Regions from separate parts of the Streptomyces sp. NPDC001219 genome, predicted to be linked through region 2. Evidence: riboswitches for the same ligand, from Rfam matches in the RefSeq annotation. Region 2 holds a riboswitch; the other holds the start of a gene.

Region 1 (9,082 bases), on a different contig from region 2:
CGCCTGGTGGTCTCAGTCACCAGGTCGCCCCACGCTCCCCAGTAGTCCGGCAGCTTCGCCGGGTCGTTGTCGTACCGGTGCCCTGATCTCCAACGCGCGTATTCCGGGTCATCCGGCGTGTAGATGTCCCGCATCTCCAAGTGCACCGCGGAGTGCTGCGCCCTGGCGAGCCCTTCACGTACGGGGTGCTTCACCGTCTCCAACCTCCGGTCGGGGGATGTACTGGAGCATCACGGCCGGCAGCCGGATGATCGCCTCGTGGTCCGGCACGTCCGTGGAGTGGCCGGGGATCGAACCGATCTCCTGGCACGCTGTGACCTCGTCGTCTGTGGCCTTGTAGGACTGGATCAGCAGATCTCCGCTGTCCTTGTCGAGCCAGATGGTTGGAGAGTCGTCAACTGGCGTGTTCGGGATGATCCCTAAGAAACGCAGCTGCATGCCGTCCTCCCCTGTCGACGTGATTGCGCCTGATTGCACGACCATCACCCTGCCGGGACAGGCCGTCAAGAGGGCATTGGAGCCAAGCGGAACCAGCCCAGGAACGACCGCCGCCCCCGCAGCTTCCCGCCGGCTGGGCTCGTCCCGCCGGTGCCGCGGCGTGCGCGGTCAGTGCCCCGCCTCATCCGAACGACTCCGCCGGAAGCCGGGGCCCGTCGCCGTCGGCGTCGTCCGGGGCGTCGTGGCCGAGGGCGGTCAGGCGCCCGCCCCGGCTCTTGGCCACCCGGCGCACATCGGCGAGGCTTGCGGTCAATTCAACGGCCAGTAGGTGCAGTTCACCGGGCGTCCACGCCCGTGCGGCAAGCACTCGGCGGGCCTCGTCGATGAGATCGTCGGCCGAACTGAGCTGCTCCTCCTCCATCCGGTCGGCGATGCGGGAGACGTATCCGGTCCCGTCTCCCGCCAGGAAGCACGGTTTCCCGTCCGGGCCGGTCCACGGCAGCAGCCGGACGAAGACCCTCGCTGTAGCGTCGGGCATGTCGTCACTCCCTTGCAGTTGGTGGCCACGCCCCCGGGCCGTCCACCACGGTCGCGGGGGTCCTCTCCGTCTTGCGAGGAGGGCCTTCCTCGCTCTGGGCAACCGGTCCGCTACGCCCAGCGGTACGGTGGCGGTGGAAGCGGCTTTTAAGAGCTTTAAGCGCTCGCGCACATCGGGGAGTTGAGGGCTAGTGGGCACTCGGGAACCGAACCGGCACCTGGAACGGCTCTATCGGCAGACCGGCTGGACGCTGCGGCAGTTCGTCCAGGCCGTGAACCGCATCGGCACCGAGCGGGGAACCCCGCTCAAGTACCGCGAGCCGTCGGCCCATCAGTGGTGCCAGGGGCACCTGCCGAAGGAGCAGGCCAGACCGCTGATCGTGGAGGCCCTGGCGCGGAAGCTGGGACGTCCGGTCACGCATGCCGAGGCCGGATTTCCCGCACCGGTCAGTAGCTCGTACGCCACTCCGAGCGCGGTGGAAGGGCTGATCGATCTCGGTAGGGGAGACATGGACCCCTCACGTCGCAGCGTTCTCGGTATAGGGCTCTTTTCCGTTGCGCTGACCGTGCCCAATTGGCCGGACGTGGTGGGGCGAATGGAAGCCGTTCAAACCGGCCGAACTCCGCGCATCGGCATGCCAGAGGTCGACATGGTCATTGCCATGACCGAACGGGTCTCGGAACTGGATGACCAATTCGGCGGACGGCACGCTCGCCCGATGGCGGCGGCCTTTCTCGTCAATACGGTGGCTCCGTACCTACGGGCCGAGGCGCCCGAATCGGTGCGCAAGGCAATGCTGTCGGCAGCCTCCGACCTGTGCTATCTCACCGGATACATGGCTGTGGACGAGGGGGTGGAGGGACTGGGGCAGAAGTACTACCTGAAGGCATTGGAACTGGCCGGAGCCTCTGAGGACCACCTCACGTATTGCACGACACTGCGGGGTATGAGCGTGCAGGCAGTTGACCTGGGGCACGGTCGTGAAGCCATGCGACTGGCCGATGCCGCCGCCGCTGCCTCTCCGCACGCGGGTCCCCGTATGCTCGCCTTTCTTGCGGGCCAGCAGGCACATGCCGCTGCGCAAACAGGAGACCGCCACAAGGCCCTGGCCCATCTCAACGAGGCCGAAATCTCCATGGAAAAGGCCGAGGCGCGAGCGAAAGCCTTTGGGTCCTATGACCCCTCGTCTCTGCACTACCACATCAGCCACGTTCGCCACGAGCTGGGAGATCTTCCCGGAGCCGTTGCGGCGATGCGGGAATCGGACAGGTTGTGTTACGACATCTACCGCCGGTCCCGGGTGAAGGAACGGGCCACCCTCGCCGAGTTCCAACTTGAGGTGGGGCACCTGGAAGCGGCCTGTGCGACATGGAATGAAGCGCTGGACGAATATCCCCTGGTGCAAAGCGGGAGGGTCGACCGGCGCGTGGGGAAGATGTTCAACCTCATCCGCCCCCACCTCAAGAACCACGCCGCCCGGGAACTCCACGAACGTGCCCGGCTCGTCACCCCGGCCTCACTCCAGGCCCGGCCAGGCCACGCCTAGGAGGTCGGGGCGCGCCGCACCCCTACCCCTCCAGCACCCCCCGCAGCCGCCCCAGCCCCCAGTCCAGGTCCTCCTTGCTGATGACCAGTGGCGGTGCGAGGCGGATCGTTGAGCCGTGGGTGTCCTTGACCAGGACTCCGCGGGCCATCAGCTGCTCGGAGATCTGCCGGCCCGTGCCGCGTGACGGGTTGATGTCCACCCCGGCCCACAGCCCGCGGCCGCGCACCGCGTCCACCGCGCCGCCGGCCAGCAGCTGTCCCAGTTCGCTGTGCAGATGCTCGCCCAGTTCCAGGGCCTGCTGCTGGAACTCGCCGGTCCGCAGCATCGCGATGACCTCCAGTGCCACCGCGCAGGCGAGCGGGTTCCCGCCGAACGTCGAGCCGTGCTCGCCGGGCGCGTACACCCCGAGCACCTCACGGGACGACACCACCGCCGACACCGGCACCACACCGCCGCCCAGCGCCTTGCCCAGCACGTACATGTCGGGCACCACGCCCTCGTGCTCACAGGCGAAGGTCCGGCCGGTGCGGCCCAGCCCGGACTGGATCTCGTCGGCGATGAACAGCACGTTCCGGCTGCGGGTCAGCTCCCGTACGCCCGGCAGATAGCCCGGCGGCGGTACCAGCACGCCCGCCTCGCCCTGGACCGGCTCCAGCAGTACCGCGACCGTGTCGGCGTCGACGGCGGCCTCCAGGGCGGCGAGGTCGCCGTACGGGACGATCTCGAAGCCGGGGGTGTACGGGCCGAAGCCGGCGCGCGCCTCGGGGTCGGTGGAGAAGGAGACGATGGTGGTCGTCCGGCCGTGGAAGTTGTTGTCGGCGACGATGATCTTCGCCCGCCCGTCCGGTACACCCTTGACCTGGTAGCCCCACTTACGGGCCGTCTTCACCGCCGTCTCGACCGCCTCGGCGCCGGTGTTCATCGGGAGCACCAGCTCCATCCCGCACAGCTCCGCCAACTGGGTGCAGAAGTCGGCGAACCGGTCGTGGTGGAAGGCGCGTGAGGTGAGCGTGACCCGCTCCAGCTGGGCCCTGGCCGCGTCGAGCAGCCGGCGGTTGCCGTGCCCGAAGTTCAGCGCGGAGTACCCGGCGAGCATGTCGAGGTAGCGGCGGCCGGTCACATCCGTCACCCAGGCACCCTCGGCGGTGGCCACGACGACGGGCAGCGGGTGGTAGTTGTGCGCGCTGTGGGCTTCGGCGGCGGCGATATAGCGTTCCGTGGACGTCACCGGTGGCTCCGTTCGGTAGGCCGTGCGGGGCGCGGGCCCTGCCGCGTCCCTCTCCATTGTCGCGCCCGCCCGGACCGCCCGGCCTGCGAAGATCCGCCGGACAGGGCCCCGCGGGTGTCCTAGACTCTGCGGTGCGCATCGCGACTGGCGTACGGGGAAGCGACCTCGAGGAAGCGGTGCGCGGCAACCATCACGAGGTGCCGCCCCGCCTGGGCACCCCGGGACCACGACCGGAAACACCGATCGACCGCCCCGGAGGACGCCATGTCACTGCGCCTTTCCCATCCCGCGCTGAGCGCCGCCGACCCCGAACTGGCCGCGCTGGTCGGCGCCGAGGAGCAGCTCCAGGCCGACACGCTGCGACTGATCCCCAGCGAGAACTACGTCTCCGCCGCCGTCCTGGAAGCCACCGGCACCGTCCTCCAGAACAAGTACAGCGAGGGGTACGCGGGCCGTCGCTACTACGAAGGCCAGCAGAACATCGACCGCGTCGAGACGCTGGCCGTCGAGCGCGCCAAGGCCGTCTTCGGTGTGGAGCACGCCAACGTCCAGCCGTACTCCGGCTCGCCCGCCAACCTCGCCGCCTACCTCGCCTTCGCCGAGCCCGGCGACACCGTGCTGGGCATGGCGCTGCCGATGGGCGGCCACCTCACGCACGGCTGGGGCGTCTCGGCGACCGGCACGTGGTTCCGCGGGGTGCAGTACGGCGTGCGCCCGGACACCGCGCTGATCGACTTCGACGAGGTGCGCGACCTCGCCCGCAAGGAACGGCCGAAGATCATCTTCTGTGGCGGTACGGCCGTCCCGCGCACCATCGACTTCGCCGCCTTCGGCGAGATCGCACGGGAGGTCGACGCCGTACTCGTCGCGGACATCGCGCACATCGCCGGGCTGATCGCGGGCGGCGCCCACCCCTCGCCGGTGCCGCACGCGGACGTCATCTCCACCACCACCCACAAGACCCTGCGCGGCCCGCGCGGCGCGATGCTGATGTCCCGGGCGAGCCACGCCAAGGCCGTCGACAAGGCCGTCTTCCCCGGCCTCCAGGGCGGCCCGCACAACCACACCACCGCCGCCATCGCGGTCGCGCTGCGCGAGGCGGCCGCCCCGTCCTTCCGTGACTACGCGCACGCCGTCGTCGCCAACGCCAAGGCGCTCGCCGAGGCGCTGCTGGCCCGCGGCTACGACCTGGTCTCCGGCGGCACCGACAACCACCTGGTGCTGATCGACCTCACCTCCAAGGACGTCCCGGGCAAGGTCGCGGCGAAGGCCCTGGACCGGGCCGGCATCGTCGTCAACTACAACACCGTCCCCTTCGACCCCCGGAAGCCCTTCGATCCCTCCGGCATCCGCATCGGCACCCCGTCCCTCACCTCCCGCGGACTGGGCACGGACCGGATGCCGCTGGTCGCCGACTGGATCGACCGCAGCGTCCGGGCCGCGGCGAAGGGCGACGAGGAGGCACTGACGGTGATCCGCGGCGAGGTCGCGGAGCTGATGGCCGGCTACCCGGCACCGGGTCTGCCGACCGCCTGACCGCGGGGAGCCGCAGGCTTCTCGCAGATTCACCGGGCCACCGGCTGACCGGCTCACCCGCTCACCGGCTCCCCGCGCCCCCGCGCCCGGGGTCAGCCGGTGAGCCGGACCGGCAGCACGCCGGTGCTGTTGCCGACGAAGCTCTGGTGCGGCGGCAGCTCCGCGTCCGGGACGGCGAGGTCCAGCGCCGGATAGCGGGTGAAGAGCGCCTCCAGCGCGACCGTCGCCTCCAGCCGGGCCAGCGGCGCGCCCAGGCAGTAGTGCGGCCCGTGACCGAAGGAGAGGTGCCGGGCGGCGGGCCGCCGGGTGACGTCGAACCGGTCCGCGTCGGGCCCGTACGCCTCCGGGTCCCGCCCGGCCGCGGAGTAGGAGGCCAGCATCGGGGTGCCGCGCGGCACGACCGTACCGCCCAGCTCCAGGTCCCGGACCGGATAGCGGAACGGGAAGTGGGCGACCGGGCTGTCGTGCCGCAACGTCTCCTCGACCACGTCGTCCCAGGTCGCCCGCCCGGCCCGGACCAGCTCCAGCTGCGCGCGGTCGGTGCACAGGGCCCGCACCGCGTTGGTGATCAGATTGAGCGTGGTCTCATGCCCGGCGATGATCATCAGCAGCAGGGTGCCGACCAGCTCCCGGGCGCTCAGCCGGTCGCCGTCCTCCTCCTGGGCGGCGAGCAGCGCACTGGTCAGATCGTCCCCGGGGTCCGCCCGCCGGGCCTCGGCGACCTGCCCGAGGACGGCGGTGATCTCCCGGTTGGCCGCCTGCACCTCGGCCGCCGTGCCGGTGGTGCCCACGATCACGTTCGACAGCTCGTGCAGCCGGTCGCGTAACGCGGCTTCCACGCCCAGCAGTTCGCAGATCACGCCCATCGGCAGCGGATAGGCGAAGTGCCGGCGCAGATCCACCGTGCCGTCCGCCGCTGCGGTGCCCGGCAGCCCGTCCAGCAGCCCGGCGGTCAGCTCCACCACCCGGGGCCGCAGGGCCGCCACCCGCCGCGCCGTGAACACCTGGGTCACCAGGCCGCGCAGCCGCCGGTGGTCCGCGCCGTCGGCCGTGGTCATCCCGTCGACGGTGGCGAAGGTGGTGAGCGGCCAGCCGGGCGGCACCGTGCCGTCGTGCAGCGCCGTGAAGTGGCGGGCGTTCTTGGCGACTTCGGGGTGCGCCAGCACCTCGCGGAGCACCGCATGACGGGTGACGGCCACCGCCGGCACCTCCCCGGGCAGCAGCACGGGAACCACCGCCCCGGCCTCCCGCAGCACCGCATCGGCCGCGGCCCGCCCGGCGCCCCCGGGGGCGAGCCGGTGCGCCGCCTCGCCCCCGGGGCGCGCGGGGCAGGAGGCGCCGGGCTGGGGGAGGGGAGCGGGGGCGGCGAGGCGGGAGTCGTCGGCGATCGGCTGTCCGTCGGAGATCGGCTGTCCGTCGGTCATCAGCGGTCCTCACAGATCGGTGGCGGTGATCGGTGGCGGTGATCCGGGGCGGTTGATCCGGGCGGTGCGGGAGGCATGATCCGGGCGGTGCAGGAGCCGTGGGCACGGGGCCCATGCGAGCGGACCATGGTGCCGGGGCCGCGTACGGCGCTGCCGCGCGGCCACGACAGGTCCACGATTCCAGCTCCCGGCCGCCCCGAACAGGCCGCCGCGAAGAGGCACCGCGGCGCAGACGGCAGCGGCCCGTCGGGAGGGCCCGCCACGCCGTCGGGAGGGACCCGCCACGCCACGGCCCACCGGGACGGTCGCCGTGCGCGCCACCACGCGCCGTTGCCCTCTCCCCGACCTGAGACAATCAATGACATGGCTCTCGATCGCCCGCCCGTCGCCCACCACCACCCCCAGGGGAATGGCTCCGCCATGCAGCAACGTCCGCGTGTGCTCTCCGGCATTCAGCCCACCGCCGGCTCCTTCCACCTCGGCAATTACCTCGGTGCGGTACGCCAGTGGGTGGCGCTCCAGGAGTCCCACGACGCCTTCTACATGGTGGTCGACCTGCATGCGATCACCGTTCCGCAGGACCCGGCGGAGCTCCGCGGCAACACCCGGATCGCGGCCGCCCAGCTGCTGGCCGCCGGGCTCGACCCGGAGCGCTGCACGCTCTTCATCCAGAGCCATGTGCCCGAGCACGCCCAGCTCGGCTGGGTCATGAACTGCCTCACCGGCTTCGGCGAGGCGTCCCGTATGACCCAGTTCAAGGACAAGTCCGCCAAGCAGGGCGCCGACCGCACCTCCGTCGGCCTGTTCACGTACCCGATCCTGCAGATCGCCGACATCCTGCTCTACCAGGCCCACCAGGTCCCGGTCGGCGAGGACCAGCGCCAGCACATCGAGCTGACCCGCGACCTCGCCGAGCGCTTCAACAGCCGCTACGGCGACACCTTCACGATGCCCGCGCCGTACATCCTCAAGGAGACGGCGAAGATCTACGACCTGCAGGACCCGTCGGCCAAGATGAGCAAGTCGGCCGCGAGCCCCAAGGGCCTGATCAACCTCCTCGACGAGCCGAAGGTCTCCGCGAAGAAGGTCAAGAGCGCGGTCACGGACACCGACACCGTGATCCGCTACGACGCCGAGAACAAGCCCGGCGTCTCCAACCTCCTCACCATCTACTCCACCCTCACCGGCACCACGATCGCGGAGCTGGAGCAGCAGTACGAGGGCAAGATGTACGGCGCGCTCAAGACCGATCTCGCCGAGGTGATGGTCGACTTCGTCACACCGTTCCGGGACCGTACGCAGGAATACCTGGACGACCCGGAGACCCTGGACGCGATCCTGGCCAAGGGTGCCGAGAAGGCCCGCGCGGTGGCCGCCGAGACCCTCGCCACCACCTATGACCGGCTCGGATTCCTGCCGGCCAAGCACTGACGCCACCCCCTCGCGCGGCGGGCCACGGCCTGCCGCGCGGACCCCGCCGAGCCAGGGGGCCCCGCCCGTGGGCCCTTTGTCCGCTCGCAACAGGGCCGAGGACGCTCCCCGCGAAGGGCGCGCACCCGGCACACTAAGAGGGTGCGCGAGCGCGCCGCACACACGTCAGGAGGGAGAACACAGTGGGGACCGTAACGCTGGGCGTTTCGATCGCGGTCCCGGAGCCTTACGGCAGCTTCCTCCAACGGAAGCGCGAGAGCTTCGGGGACCCTGCCGCACCCGGCATCCCCACGCATATCACCCTCCTCCCGCCGACGGAGGTACGGACCGAGGCTCTGCCCGCCATCGAACGCCACCTCGCCGAGGTCGCGGCCGGCTGCCGCCCCTTCCCGCTCCGCCTGGAAGGCACCGGGACCTTCCGGCCGCTCTCCCCGGTGGTCTTCGTCAAGGTCACCGACGGGGTGGCGGGCTGCACCGCCCTCCAGGCCCGTATCCGCGCCGCCTCCGGCCCGTGCGCCCGCGAGCTCCAGTTCCCGTACCACCCGCATGTGACCATCGCCCACGGCATCACCGAAGCGGCCATGGACCGCGCCCAGGCCGGGCTCCGGGACTTCACCGCGACCTGGACGATCGGTGGCTTCGCCCTCTACGAGCAGGGCGCGGACGCGGTGTGGCGGCTGGAGCGGGAGTACCCCTTCGGGCCGCAGACCGCCGGCGTCCCCCGCCAGGCCGCCGACCTCTCCCGCCCCTCGGCACCGTCCTGCTGACGGCTGACGGCTGACGGCTGACGGCTGACGGCTGACGGCGGGCCGACGCGGGTGCCCCGGCCCGCTGCCCCGGCCCGCGATGGCCGTACGGCACGTATGACCGTGCACGGTTCCGGGGTACCCGGACGCTAGTGTTCCGGATCAGCCGGGGCGCCGGCCGCCGCCTCTGCCCGA
Region 2 (9,082 bases):
GACACCCCGCACCTCGTCGAGGGCTCACCCGACGACCGCAGCTTCCTCGCCCGGTACGAGCGCGACGGGCGCACCACCGCCGTCCTGGCCCTCAACCGGCCCCGCCCCTTCCAGCGCCTGCGCCGCGAACTCGCCCGCGACGGCCAGCCGGCCACCACCTGATCTCCGGCCGGAGGGCGCCGTATGTGGCGCAGCAGACAGCGGACAGCGGATGACGGCGCCGCCGTGCGGTGTTCGGAACAGCGGAACGCCTGCCGTCCGGCGGCGTTCCGCGACCGCGTTCCCTGCCCAGGAGACCTCCACGTGACTGCCCACGCCTCCGCCACCCGAGCGGCCCGTACGCTCTCCCGCCCCTTCGCCCTCGGCAGCCTCACCGTGCCGAACCGGATCGCCATGGCCCCGATGACCCGCGAGTTCTCGCCGGGCGGTGTCCCCGGCCCCGATGTCGCGGACTACTACGCGCGCCGGGCCGCCGGCGGCGTCGGCCTGATCATCACGGAGGGCACCTACGTCCGGCACCCCGCCGCCGGCACCAGCGGCGCCGTCCCCCGCTTCCACGGCACCGACGCACTCGACGGCTGGGGCCGCGTGGTGGCCGCGGTGCACGCGGCGGGCGGGACGATCATGCCGCAGCTGTGGCACGTCGGCATGGCCCGGAAGGCGGGCGCCCCGCCCTTCCCCGACGCCCCGCCGTCCGGCCCGTCCGGGATCGCCCTCGACGACAGCCCGTCCGGGCACGCCATGACCCAGCGGGATCTCGACGACGTCATCGCGGCGTTCGCCGAGGCGGCGGCCGCCGCCGAGCGGCTCGGCTTCGACGGGATCGAACTGCACGGCGCCCACGGCTACTTGATCGACCAGTTCCTGTGGTCGGGCACCAACCGGCGGACCGACGCCTACGGCGGCAGCCCCGCCGCCCGCGCACGCTTCGCCGCCGAGATCGTCGCGGCCTGCCGGGCAGCGGTCGCTCCGGACTTCCCGATCCTCTTCCGGATGTCCCAGTGGAAGATGCACCACTACCAGGCCCGCCTGGCCGAGTCGCCGGAGGAACTCCAGGCGATCGTGGCCCCGTTGACGGAGGCCGGTGCCACCGCGTTCCACTGCTCGACGCGCCGCTACTGGCTGCCCGAATTCGAGGGCTCTGACCTCAACCTCGCGGGCTGGGTCAAGAAGCTCTCCGGCCTGCCGACCCTCACCGTCGGCTCGGTCGGTCTCGACAACGAGGTCATCGGGACGTTCCAGGGCGAACAGGCCGGTGTCGCCGGTATCGACGGTCTGCTGGACCGGCTGGAGCGGGACGAGTTCGACCTCGTCGCCATCGGGCGGGCGCTTCTCGGCGACCCGGAGTGGGCCGCCAAGATCTTCGAGGGCCGCACCGACGCCCTCGTGCCGTTCGACGCCTCGATGCTGCGGACGCTGAACTGACGCCGGGCGCCGCGGTCAGCCCGCGGTCAGCTGGGCGGCCGCGGCGTCGACGGTCTGGGTGAGCAGGGTCGCGATGGTCATCGGGCCGACACCGCCGGGAACCGGGGTGATCAGCGCGGCGCGGGTGCGTGCCGCCTCGAAGTCCACGTCCCCGACGTTGCCCGGGTTGGAGCCGGCGTCCACCACCACGGCCCCGGCCTTGAGGTGCTCGGCACCCAGGAACCGGGGACGTCCGACGGCGGCGATCAAAACATCGGCCTCCCTGGTCACCGACGCCAGATCGGTGGTGCGGGAGTGGCAGTAGGTGACGGTGGCGTCGCGGCCGAGCAGCAGCATCCCCACCGGCCTGCCGAGGATCGCGCTGCGGCCGACCACGACGGCCCGCCTGCCCGCGAGGTCGACGTCGTAGTGATCCAGCAGCCGGAGGATGCCGCCGGGCGTGCAGGAGGCGAAGCCGTCCCGACCGAAGCTCATCGCGGCGAAGGAGTGGCCGGTGACCCCGTCGACGTCCTTCTCCGGGGCGATCGCCTCGAACGCGGCGCGCTCGTCGATGTGCGGCCCGGCCGGGTGCTGGAGCAGGATGCCGTGCACGGCGGGGTCCTGCGACAGCGCGGTGAGGGTGTCGACCAGCTCCGCGGTCGTGGTGGCGGCGGGCAGCGCGACATGCCGGGAGAGGATTCCGGCCTGCGCGCAGCGGTTGCGCTTCATCCGGACATAGGTCACCGAGGCGGGGTCGTCGCCCACGAGTACGGTCGCCAGACACGGGGCCGTGCCGGTCCGTCCGGTGAGTTCCGCCGCGCGCCGGGCGGCCTGTCCGACGAGGTCGCGGGCGAGGGCGCGGCCGTCCATGAGGCGGGCTTCGGGGGACATGGGCTGCTCCTGAGCGTCGTGGTGGATCGCCCAGGCGCGCGGCACGGACCATGGAGGCCGAGCCGCTCCCCGGTGGTACTCCACCCCAGCGCCAGTCACGGCTCGGCGCCCACCCTAATCGACGCCGCACGGTCCGCCCAGGGGCACATCGGCCACGGCAGCCACCCGGCAGGCCGGGCCCGCCCCGGCGCCCGTCGGCGTCCCCTCAGCCGCCCGCCCCTCCCTGGCCGGGTGCGGAGAGCGGCGGTTGGGGCGCGGCGGAGGCCTCCCACTGGCTGAGGATGCCGTCCCAGTCGTGCTGGGCGGCGGTGATGGCATTGGCGTCCCACATGGGCTGGCCCGGCGGCTGGTACTGCTGCTGTTCCTCGTAGCCCCGGTAGTCCTGGTACTCCTGCTGCCCGGCGTAGTTCTGGTACGGCTGCTGCTTCCAGGGCTCCTGCTCGTAGTGCTCCCGTGGGTACTGCTGCGGTCGCTCGCGCCAGACCGGCGGGGAGGCCTCCGGCTGGGGCGTGGGCGGGAGGTTGGCCATCCGGCGGTGCCGTCCGGTGCGGTCCGACGAGCGGGCGTGCACCGTGCGGCTCTCGGCGGACAGCTGTTGTGCGCGGGCCACCAGGAGCCGTACGTCGAGGCCGAGTTCATGGGCCAGGGCGGTGAGGTCCACTCCGCTGTGCCAGCTGCTCATCAGGACGGCGTCGAGGGCCGGCGCCCAGGCCGGTTCGGTGGGCTGGGGCGCGGCCGCCGGGCCCGCCTGCGAGGGCGGCGCGGGAGCCGGGGCGGCCGGCTGCGGGGCCGCCTCCTGCGCGGGCTGCGGCGCCGGGGGTGGGGGCACGGGGTGCTGTGGCGCGGGCTGCTCCGCGGGGGCCGGCTGCGGGGCGGCGGGCTGCTCGGAAGCGGGCTGGGAGAGCAGGCTCTTGGCGACCGCGCGGGCATCGTCCTTGCCCACCGTCCTCCGGGCCAGCCGCACTTCGCGTTCGTCCAGGCCGAGCAGGTCCGCCACCACCGCGTCGCTGCCCACGGTCACGGCGAAGGCGGCGAGGGTCCGCGAACGGCGCGCCTCGGCCTCGTCGAGGAGCCCCTGCGTACGGCGGACCTCGTCATCGCTGCTGCAAAACGCCTGTGCGAGTACCGCGTGGCGCTCCCACAACTCCCTCGGTTCCATGACTGCGACAACGGCCCGTCGTCCGGATTGGACTGGTTCCCGGCTATAGATCACTGCATAGGGTGATATTCGATGGAGAGGCGTCCCTGTCTGCCGGGCGGACGTACGGCCGGCTGCGAAAGTACGCAGTGACCCCAGCGTCGAAGAATCGTTTCTACGGCCATGAGCGTCCCCTCTTCCGGCACCGTCGCAGGTCACGGACAGACGTCCCTCCCCCGCCCCGGGCAGATGCCACGGTGGATCACCGCGGAGGTCATCAGGCAGACACCGGTGTTCGCCGGGCTGGTGAAGCAGTGGACCGAGCGCGCCGCCACGGTGCCCGGGGTCGCCGATCCCGAGTGGCAGCGCCTGGTCTCCTACCGTGCGCTGATGGAGGAGACGGAGATCGCCCTCACGGCCCTGCGGCCGCACCGCGCGCCCGACGTCCTGCCCCCGAGGAAGCCGGTGGTCCCGGCGGCCCGGCCCGCCCGCCTGGACGCCTGAACCGGGTCCGCGGCGGCTGCCGCCCCGGCCGGCGCGAGCGGCACCCGCGCCGGAGTACCGTTGAGTTGTCGAGGATTTCCCGCTGTCCGGCGGCTGCGCCGACAGCGGCTTTGACCAGTGACGGAGCCCGGGTGAGCGCGACGGATGAGACGGACTTCAGCCCGATCGGGGTGATCGGGCGGGTGACCGTCTCCATCCCGGCCGACGGCCCGGGAGAGGTGCTGCTGCCCGTACGCGGCGGCACCGAGGCCTTCGCCGCCTGGTCCCGCGAGCCCATCGCCCGGCACACGCAGGTCATCGTGGTGGATCACACCTCGGCGCGATCGGTGATCGTCGCGCCACTGCCCGCGTGACCCCGGCCGGCCGTCCCGCGCACCGTGTCCGGTCACCTGAGCACTCCCTTTTCCCGCGGCCGCCCCCGCACCCCACCCCCGAGGCAGGTCGCATCGGACCAGGAGCCTTCGATGTTGTTCTGGCATGTTCCGGCGCCGAACGAGGCGCTGTTGATCTCCGGCTCGAAGCGCCGGACCGGGGACGCCCAATTCCGTATCGTGACCGGCCATGGCTGCTGGGTCATGCCCGTCAAACAGAAGGCGAGTGTGCTGTCGCTGTCGCTGCGGGAGGCGGAGATCTCCGAGGACTGCGTCACCCAGCAGGGCATCCGGCTCGGTGTCCGGGCGGTCGCCGTCTTCAAGGTCGGGGACGACCAGACGTCCATCGCCAACGCCGCGCGCCGGTTCCTCTCCGAGCAGGCCACCATGGAAGAGCTGGTCGGCAGGATCTTCGCCGGTCATCTGCGCTCGATCGTCGGCGGACTGACCGTCGAGCAGATCATCCGGGAGCGGGACCGGGTCGCCCAGGAGGTCAAGGACGGCAGCCACTCCGAGATGGAGAAGCTCGGCATCGTCGTCGACGCGCTGCAGATCCAGGAGATCGCCGACACCTCCGGCTACATCACCAATCTCGCCGCACCGCACGCCGCCGCGGTGGCCAGCACGGCCCGGATCGCGCAGGCCAAGGCCGACCAGGAGGCGACCGAACGCGAGCAGCAGGCGGCCGCGTTGAAGGCGGAGTACGAGCGGGACACCGCGATCAAGCGGGCCGGTTTCCTCGCCGAGACCGAGCAGTCCAACGCCCGCGCCGCACAGGCCGGCCCGCTCTCCCAGGCCAGGGCCTCTCAGGAGGTCATCGAGGAGCAGACCGCGCTGGCCGAGCGGCAGGCCTCGCTCGCCGCCCAGCGGCTGGAGGCCGAGGTACGCCGCCCCGCGGACGCCGAGGCGTACCGGCTGCGCACCCTGGCGGAGGCACAGCGTGACCAGGTCCGCTACGAGGCGGACGCCCGCGCGTACACCGAACGCACCGTCGCCCAGGCGCGCGCCGACGCCAACATGGCCCTCGCGGGCTCGCTGCGGGACGGCAACCAGGAACTGATCGCCGCCAACCGCACCGTCGAAAACCTCCCCGCCCTCGCCGAATCCGCCGCCGAGGGCCTCTCCGGCACCCAGCTGACCGTCCTCAACGGCACCGACGGAATCAACGAGATCGTCTCCGGCATCATCGGCCAGGGCCTGGCCATCCTCAACGGCCTGAAACCCGCCACTTCCACCCCCGCCGCCACTCCCCCACCGGCCGACGGCACGGGCCCACTGCCCCGGAAGGTGACAAGGCTGAAGCAGGACGGCGCCGGGTCGGGGGCCGGGTCGAGCTGAGCAGGGGCCGGGCGGGGCCGGCCCTCGGTGGATCACGACCGGCACGGGCCGCCGTAGACCCAGAGGTGCCCGGCGGCCCCTGCGGGCCCCGGGCACGTGGCTGTCCCGGCCAGATCGGTTACTTGGCGGGTTCGGTGGTCGTACGGCGTCCGCGGGTCAGGACGAAGTGGGCGATGACGCCGAACAGCAGTCCCCAGAAGGCCGATCCGATGCCGAAGAGGGTGACGCCGGAGGCGGTGGCGAGGAAGGTGATCAGGGCCGCCTCGCGGTCCTTCTCCTCCTTCACCGCGCCGGTCAGGCCGCCGGCCAGCGCGCCGAGCAGGGCCACTCCGGCGACCGCCGCCACCAGTTCCTTGGGCAGGCCGGCGAAGAGGACCACCAGGGTGGAGCCGAAGGCCCCGATGAGGAGGTAGAACGCTCCGCAGGAGACTCCGGCCACATAGCGACGCTTCGGGTCGCGGTGCGACTCGGGGCCGGTGCAGATGGCGGCGGTGATCGCCGCGAGGTTGATGGCGTGGGAGCCGAACGGGGCCAGCACCGTGGACACCAGGCCCGTGGAGCCGATCAGGAGGCGGTCCTTGGGCTCGTAGCCGGACGCGCTGAGCACGGCCATGCCCGGCGCGTTCTGCGAGGCGAGCGTCGCCAGGATCATCGGCACCGCGATGCCGATGAGGGAGGCGACCGAGAACTCCGGGGTCGTCAGCACCGGCTTGGCCAGCTCGATCCGGTCCAGCTGGATGTGCAGCCGGGAGCCGGCCGCGCTGGCCACGACGCCCGCCGCCAGGGCGACCAGGACGGCGTACCGGGGCAGCCAGCGCTTGGCCAGGAGGTAGGCGAGCAGCACCGAACCGGCGATCAGCGGGGCGGTCTTGAGGGAGGTGAACACGCCGGTGCCGAAGGAGAAGAGGATGCCGGCGAGCATCGCGGAGACCACGGCGGTGGGCACCTGCCGCATCAGCCACCCGAACACCCCGGTCAGGCCGACCAGGGTGATCACGAGACCGGTGACGATGAACGCGCCGATGGCCTCCGCGTAGGAGTACGCCCCGAGGCTGGTGACCAGCAGGGCCGCGCCCGGGGTCGACCATGCGGTGATCACCGGCATCTTGGTGCGCAGGCTCAGCCCGATGCAGGTGAGCCCGCTGCCGATGGAGATGGCCCACACCCAGGAGCTGGTCTGTGCGGTGTTCAGATGCCCGGCGGACGCGGCCGCGAGCACGATGACGAGCGGGCCCGAGTAGGAGACGACGACGGCGACGAAGCCCGCCAGTACCGCGGACAGCGAGGCGTCACGGAACAGCCCGGGCCGGGTGCCCGGCCCGGGTGCCGGGGACCCGGCCGCCGCGTCCGCGGGCTCCGGTGGCGCGGAACCCGGCGGTGCGGCGTCGGGGTGGGGCGTGGGTGTCTTGGAACTCAACGGTCTTCCTTCACGGCCTTTTCCAGGGCCTGTTCGAGGTCGGCGACAAGGTCTGCGGGGCTCTCCAGACCTATGGACAGCCGCAGCATGTCCTTCGGCGAGGTACTACCCGGTCCTTCGAAGGTGTAGCGGTGTTCGACCAGACTCTCCACACCGCCCAACGAGGTGGCACGGATGAAGAGTTCGCAGTGGTTCGCGGTCCGCAGGGACTGCTGCCACTCGCCCTCGACGTGCAGCGAGAGCATGCCGGAGAAGCCGCCCGTCATCTGCCGCGCGGCGACCTCGTGCCCCGGGTCGGTGGCGAGCCCCGGGTAGGCCACCCGCCGGATGCGCGGGTGCTCGGCGAAGTGCTCCGCCACGGCCATCGCGGTCTCCGAGATCTGGCGCATCCGCGGGAAGAGCGTCCGTATGCCGCGCATCAGGAGGTAGGTCTCCATGGGGCCGAGTATCGGGCCGGTCAGCCGGCGGTGCAGCCGCAGCCGCTCCCAGACCGCGTCCCGGGCCTCGCTGCTCCCGGACGCCTTGACGAGCAGTCCGGCCACGACGTCGGTGTGGCCGTTGAGGTACTTGGTGCCGGAATGCATGATCAGGTCCGCGCCCAGCGCGAACGGCCGGGAGTGCACCGGGGTGGGAACGGTGTTGTCGACGCCGAACAGGGCACCGGCGCGGTGCGCGATCTCGGCGCACCCGGCGATGTCGGTCACCGTCCAGGTGGGGTTCGCCGGGGACTCCGCCCACACCAGTGCGGTCGGGGCGGCGTCCACGGCGGCCGCCACCGCGTCCAGGTCGTTCATGGGGGCCTGGACGACCTCCAGGCCGCGCTGCGGACCGAACTCCAGCAGCCACTTGGTGAGCCCGAAGTACATGGTCTGCGGGACCACGACCCGCGCACCGGCCGGCAGGACCTGGAAGACGGCGGTGGCGGCGGCCATGCCGGACGAGAAGACCAGCGCGTCCGAGCCGCCCTCCAGGCCCGCCACCACCTGCTCGACCTGCTCGTACCCCGGAGTGCCCTGATCGCGCAGGTAGGCCAGGCCGGCCGGCGCCCGGTACTCGCCGTCACGCGCGAAGGTCGCGCCCAGACTGATCGGCGGCGGCACGGCGCCGGTGGTCGGGCAGCGCCAGCCGTCGCCCTGCGCGGCGCGCGTCTCGGGCCGGTACTCCTGGGTCCAGGGGGTGAAGGTCTCGCTGTTGTTCATCGCTTCCTCGTCATCAGTTCCGGCAGGGCGGTGCTCAGGGCACGTTCGGCGTCCAGCAGCGCACGGGAGGGCGCGCCGGGTGAGGGCACATAGTGGTTGTAGTAGCTGGACCCCTCGGTGTGCGGCCCGAGGAAGAACAGCCGGGGCTGCGGGGTGCCCGTACGGTCGATCCCCTGGCCCTCCCGGGTGACGTCCAGTCCGGGCACCGTCGCCCCGCGGTGCGCGAGGGTGCGGACCCGGCCGGCGGCGGCGAGGGTGCCGAGCAGCGTCCCGGGCGCCCGGTCCGCGGCGGGCTCGGCCACATGCGCCCGCACCACGTGGTCGACCTCGATCCGCAACGGCTCGGCCAGACAGGTGGATTCGAGCCGCCAGGGCCCCTGCCCGGCCGGTGCGACGACCTTCGGCTGGGGGCCGGGGCCGAGCCGGACGATCCCCGCGTCGATCAGCGAGAGCAGCTCCGTCGACCGGTCCAGCTGCGGGCCGATCACCAGCCGGTTCACCACCGAGGTGAACTCCCCGAAGAAGGCGGCCAGTGACGCGTCGTCGACGCCCGGCGGGTCGATGACCGCGCGCAGCACGTCACGGTGGTCGCGCGGCACCTCCAGGGCTTCCTTGAGCGGGCTCACCCCGAGGCCCTCGCGGGCCTCGGCCAGGTCGGCGGCGACCTCCGCGGTGAACCAGTCGCGGTAGTCGGCGTACTCCGCCCACCGCCGGTCCGTGAGGTTCGCGGACAGCATTCCGGGCACCGGGCTGCCGCCGAACCGGGCGCGCAGTTCGTCGAGCAGGACCGCGTGGCCGACGCGGGCGCAGCGCCGGGCCA

What was found. Region 2 has a riboswitch for ZMP and ZTP ahead of ACWC9R_RS32250 (bifunctional 5,10-methylenetetrahydrofolate dehydrogenase/5,10-methenyltetrahydrofolate cyclohydrolase). Riboswitches for the same ligand answer to the same signal wherever they lie in the genome.
Region 1: another riboswitch for ZMP and ZTP. It lies ahead of ACWC9R_RS06560 (serine hydroxymethyltransferase); the one in region 2 lies ahead of ACWC9R_RS32250 (bifunctional 5,10-methylenetetrahydrofolate dehydrogenase/5,10-methenyltetrahydrofolate cyclohydrolase).

The regions. Positions count from the first base shown of each region.
Region 1 is NZ_JBSFJF010000007.1:106,486-115,567, forward strand. Features, by position in the region: gene ACWC9R_RS06535 (DUF6879 family protein) at 1-194, opposite strand, end outside; gene ACWC9R_RS06540 (hypothetical protein) at 175-438, opposite strand; gene ACWC9R_RS06545 (hypothetical protein) at 620-976, opposite strand; gene ACWC9R_RS06550 (tetratricopeptide repeat protein) at 1,167-2,522, shown strand; gene rocD (ornithine--oxo-acid transaminase) at 2,545-3,750, opposite strand; ZMP/ZTP riboswitch at 3,881-3,972, shown strand; gene ACWC9R_RS06560 (serine hydroxymethyltransferase) at 4,015-5,286, shown strand; gene ACWC9R_RS06565 (cytochrome P450 family protein) at 5,379-6,710, opposite strand; gene trpS (tryptophan--tRNA ligase) at 7,131-8,141, shown strand; gene ACWC9R_RS06575 (2'-5' RNA ligase family protein) at 8,324-8,908, shown strand.
Region 2 is NZ_JBSFJF010000079.1:2,451-11,532, forward strand. Features, by position in the region: gene ACWC9R_RS32240 (NAD(P)/FAD-dependent oxidoreductase) at 1-162, shown strand, start outside; gene ACWC9R_RS32245 (NADH:flavin oxidoreductase) at 304-1,425, shown strand; gene ACWC9R_RS32250 (bifunctional 5,10-methylenetetrahydrofolate dehydrogenase/5,10-methenyltetrahydrofolate cyclohydrolase) at 1,441-2,295, opposite strand; ZMP/ZTP riboswitch at 2,317-2,404, opposite strand; gene ACWC9R_RS32255 (hypothetical protein) at 2,501-3,454, opposite strand; gene ACWC9R_RS32260 (hypothetical protein) at 3,617-3,937, shown strand; gene ACWC9R_RS32265 (hypothetical protein) at 4,069-4,290, shown strand; gene ACWC9R_RS32270 (SPFH domain-containing protein) at 4,402-5,646, shown strand; gene ACWC9R_RS32275 (benzoate/H(+) symporter BenE family transporter) at 5,765-7,063, opposite strand; gene ACWC9R_RS32280 (trans-sulfuration enzyme family protein) at 7,060-8,262, opposite strand; gene ACWC9R_RS32285 (FAD/NAD(P)-binding protein) at 8,259-9,082, opposite strand, start outside.